DNA from 2 places in the Brevibacterium sp. CSND-B09 genome. Region 2 is predicted to be linked to the other one. Evidence: predicted binding sites of a transcription regulator. Region 2 holds the regulator's gene; the other holds the start of a gene.
The links. The regulator LexA, encoded in region 2, represses DNA repair genes until DNA is damaged. The targets are predictions, from matches to a motif close to TCGAACANNTGTTCGA.
Positions count from the first base shown of each region.

Region 1: ACU4IU_RS10315 (HNH endonuclease signature motif containing protein) is a predicted target of LexA. The motif match lies at 1,537-1,552, and genes of this name have one in related genera.

Region 1 covers NZ_JBREGI010000001.1:2,301,957-2,304,351, reverse strand. The annotation lists gene ACU4IU_RS10325 (hypothetical protein) at 78-773, opposite strand; gene ACU4IU_RS10320 (hypothetical protein) at 841-1,413, opposite strand; gene ACU4IU_RS10315 (HNH endonuclease signature motif containing protein) at 1,643-2,395, shown strand, end outside.
Region 2 covers NZ_JBREGI010000001.1:3,518,656-3,521,050, forward strand. The annotation lists gene ACU4IU_RS15765 (ATP-dependent DNA helicase) at 1-873, shown strand, start outside; gene lexA (transcriptional repressor LexA) at 940-1,695, opposite strand; gene ACU4IU_RS15775 (LysM peptidoglycan-binding domain-containing protein) at 1,930-2,268, shown strand.

The sequences.
Region 1 (2,395 bases), 1.2 Mb from region 2:
TCTGGGCGGTCGCCCGAAGATGGATGGTCACCCGGGAAACCAGGTGCGGGTCGGCGTTGCAAACGCCGATTGGGATGTCAGCCGAGTACGGGCGGGCCGCGGCGGTAGTTCGGGCCGACCACCGCCGATGTGACCGGCTGCGGCACCCGGAACGAAGCGCAGAGCTTGCGGAACGGTTCGTCGGCCAGGACTCCGGCCGCCTCGGCGAGGGCTCGCAGTGCGCCGATCACCGGGCCCAGGGCCAGCTGCAGAATGCTGAGGACGATGTCCTCACCGCGTTTGAGGATCACGGCGGTGACGAGGACGGCGACGACGTGGGCGATGATCATCCCCGCCGAGGTTGCCCCGTGGCTCGCATGTCCGAGCGCGGTTGCGGCAGGACCGAGATCAAGGGAGCCGGAGGCTGGGACGATGTGTCCGGCGTGGGCGCGGAGGGCCGCCTCGGCGGAAGTGGATCCGGCACCTGCAGCTCCGGCCTGCCCGCTTCCGGATTGAGCGGTTCCCGCGTGGGCCCCCGCATGGGCGAAGGTGTGTGCAGACCAGCTCATCGTCAGGTGCATGAGCACCTGTCCGAGGCCGAGCAGGCCCGCCAGAGTCAGGTAGCCCAGGCGCCTGCCGGCGACGATCATCGCCGCCCAGAGGGCGAGAACGAAGACGACCACAGTGCCCGGAATCGAGACGCCGCCACCGGCACCGAGGTGCATGAGCAGGGCGAGGAGAGTCGTGAAGAGGGCAGCGAAGAGCGCACGTACGGATTTCGTCCATCCGGTCATGGGCCCTCCTCTCAGCTCGCTCCCACATTCTACTCAATGTAGAACAATTTCGGGAAGGCGACTGAGCCTACATCCGCAGCCAGGTATCGGCGGTCTTCTTGACCATGGCACCGGCATCAGCGGCAGCATCCCCCCAGGCGACGAGGTTGCCATCGGGGTCAGTGGTGGAGTCGGAAAGGACGACGACGTCGAAGTTGCACACAAGACCCGCCATCGCCGAGGCGTAGACGGCTCCGGGGGTGCCCGCCGAGGACGCGTCGGCGCCGGCGTCGGCATCGCCCTCTGCCTGGGCGGCGGGGTCAGTGGTGACTTCGCCAGCTCCAGTGCCTGGCTCGCCCGCGGTGGCGTCGGCGCCGGCGATGATGATCCGGTCGACGGAGAGGTCATGCAGACCTGCGGCCAGATCGTCGACGCCCTCGAACACATCCGGACTCTCGGATCGGAGCACGAGATCCTCCTCATCGGGGACGAAGATGCTCAGCTCCTCATCGGGAGTGTCGGCGAGGTCGGCCTTCGTCGACGCGAAGATGAGCACACCGCCCACAGCGCGGGTGCGGGTGACGATATCGCCGAGGGTCTCCATGGCGTCATCGCTGGGGTAGCTGGCGTCGTCGGTGTCAATGAGGAGCAGGGCATCCATACTCCAATCGTGCCACGACCGACTGACACATTCGAAGCCGGTTCACCTCGGCCATAGCCGACACCACCCCTGACCTGCATGGACACAAAGAATCTTGTGAGCATCCTCGAACTGTGACGAACATTGAATTTATGTTCGAAACTTTTTTCGATCATCTATGGCGTTCCACGCATTATGAGCGTACACTGGATTCCAACAACAACGATGTTGGTGAACGGAATTCATCCCCATGACCCTCACTCCCGAACGCAGCTCCGATCATTCCGATCGGAACGCCGACAACTCCTCGCAGACCAGCGGACACCCGCTGCTGGCCGACGAGGAGTGGGCAGATCTCAGCCGCTTTGCGCCCGAGGTCACCTCTTCGATCACTCAGCTGATGAGCCTCAAAGATGAGCTGCGCTCGTTCGATCGCCCCATGGGACCGGATCAGGCCATCATGCTCGCCGATGGGGTCGAGGCGATCACACGCATCAACGATGCATTGTCGACGCTCGCGCTCTCCGTCTGCGAACGTGTCGGAACACCCAGCGATTTCGGCGCCAAGTCGACGAAGTCGCTCATCGAGAACCGATTCAACCTCACCGGCGCCGAGGCGAATCGCCGCACCGATATGGCCAAGAACCTCGGCGGACGCGTCGACATGGCCGGACAGGCTCTGCCGCCTCTCTACCCTGTCGTCGCAGATGCGCTCCATGCCGGCACGATCTCCGCCGCCCAGGCGTCTGTCATCGAAGACTGCATGCGCAAACTGCCCACGTGGGTCAGTCAGACGGTCCGCACCGACGTCGAGACGCGCTTGGTCGACAACGCACCCAAGGTCCGTCTCAAGGACCTGCGCGAGATCTTCGGCAAGCTCATGGGCTATATCGACCCGGACGGCGCAGAGCCGAATGACTCGGCCGACCGCTCTGCGTACAACATGTCCATGCGCGCCAAGGCCAACGGCGACTGGGAGCTGCGTGGACTGCTCGACCCCGTC
Region 2 (2,395 bases):
GTCATCTGGCTCTCGCGCTCGACCTTCCGGGAGAAGGAGACGACGAACCTCGTCGTCGCGCCCTTGAGCGTGGCCGGAACCATGCGCAACGGCATCTTCGAAGAATCCACGGTCGTGGCCACCTCTGCGACCCTGTCCCTGGGTGGGAACTTCGACGCGGTGGCCGCCTCGTTGGGACTCTTCGGACCCGACGCCCCGAAATGGGACAGCCTCGATGTCGGATCACCCTTCGACTACGGCAAACAGGGAATCCTCTATGTCGCCTCCCACCTGCCCAAGCCCGGACGCAGCGGACTGAGCGAGGAAGCGCTGACCGAACTCGAGGAACTCGTCGAATCCTCGAACGGCGGGGCACTGGGCCTGTTCTCTTCCCGGGCGGCCGCAAACGCGGCGGCCGAACACCTGCGGAAGAAGTTCGATTTCCCGATCCTGCTCCAAGGCGATGACGGCCTGCCGGCGCTGGTCTCTCAGTTCACGGCCGACGACCAGACCTGCCTGTTCGGAACCATGTCACTGTGGCAGGGGGTCGATGTGCCGGGACGGACGAACCGTCTGGTCATCATCGATCGTCTGCCGTTCCCACGTCCGGACGACCCGCTCATGCAGGCGCGGGCACGCGATGCCGACCAGCGGGGCGTCAACGGATTCATGGCGGTGTCGGCCACGCATGCCGCCCTGCGTCTGGCTCAGGGCGCCGGACGCCTCATCCGGTCGACCAAGGACAGGGGAGTGGTGGCCGTGCTCGACTCGCGGCTGCGCTCGGCCCGGTATGCCGGGTTCCTCGTCAATTCGATGCCGAGGATGTGGCCGACGACGAACTCCGGTCTCGTTCGCAAGAGCCTGGCGAGGCTGGCCGAAACCGACGAAGGATGACGCAAAGGCCCGCGACCGAATCGGTCGCGGGCCTTTGCGGTCAGATTGCGGAGAGCCGACGGAACATCAGAGGCGGCGGATGACGGCGACGACGAGACCCATGATCTGCGCGTAGGTACCGTCGATGGGTTCGTAGTTCTCGTTCTGCGGCATCAGCCACTGCTGACCGGCCTTGCGCTTGAGCGTCTTCACCGTGGCCTCGCCGTCGAGGAGGGCGGCGACGATCTGACCGTTGTCAGCGGTGTGCTGCTTGCGCACGACCACCCAGTCGTCGTGGCAGATGGCGGCTTCGATCATCGAATCGCCGACGACCTTGAGCAGGAACATCTCACCGGAGCCGACGACCTGGGTCGGCAGGGAGAAGACATCGTCGACTTCCTGTTCGGCCAGGATCGGCCCACCGGCGGCGATGCGTCCGACGACCGGCACCTGCACGGTGTTGTTGGCCAGCTCCTCGTACTTCGCGCGTTCGGCCTCTTCCTCTTCGAACGGATTGACCACTTCGATGGCACGCGGGCGCTTCGGGTCGCGGCGGACATAGCCGAGGCGTTCGAGCTGGGAGAGCTGGTGGGCGACGCTGGAGAGGGAGGCCAGCCCGGCGGCCTTGCCGATCTCGCGCATGCTCGGCGGGTAGCCGTTGGTCACGACCGCGCGTTCGATGGTTTCGAGCACGAGACGCTGACGGGGAGTGAGGCGGAAATCGCCCTCACCGGATGACCCCTCAGGGATCTGGACGACGTCGTCATCGGTGCGAGCGGCAGCGATCTCGCTGGCAACATCTTCGTTGCGAGGCCTGCCTCTGCCTCGTTTGTTCTGAACCATTGCTCGTTCCCCTTCGTTCTATTCCCTGCCGCTGAACGCCGTGATCTCCGCTTCGGAAATTCTCGTGTCAGTGCCGACTGAGATGGTTCTGACAGATCAATCAACAACGCTGGTTCCCTCTCATTGTCGCATAGATGTTCGAGTTGGACTGGACATTTGTTCGATTGGCATGTTGAATAGAACAGACGTTCTACCGATTACTGGTGGAATCGTACGAATGAAAGAGGTAATGCGATGTCTGCACAGAACACCGAGCTGCACCTGACCCCTCGTGGACGCCAGGCTGTGCGCCTTCTCCGGACCCTGCTCGTCGCTCTCGTCGTCATCGGCGGGGCGGTCCTCCTCGCCACCCAGTCGTTCTCGGCAGCTGCCGTCGCCGAATCGGAGACGGAGAGCATCGGCATCGACGCCGAGGCAGTCGTCGTCGGTGAGGGCGAATCGCTGTGGACCGTGGCTTCGAATCTCGGCATCGACCGCGACACCCGCGATGTCGTTGCCGATATCGTCGAGATCAACCACCTGGACACCCCGACGGTTCACCCCGGACAGACCCTCGACGTCCCCGTCCGCTGAGGCCGGACCCTGCTCGACCGGCAGGGCGCCGGCCCGACTGACAGCGCGCTGACCCGTTCGATCGGGTGAGCCGACCGGCGTATCTCGATGCCCGACCCGCCGCCCGGGCGGCGGGGGCCTCTCGGTA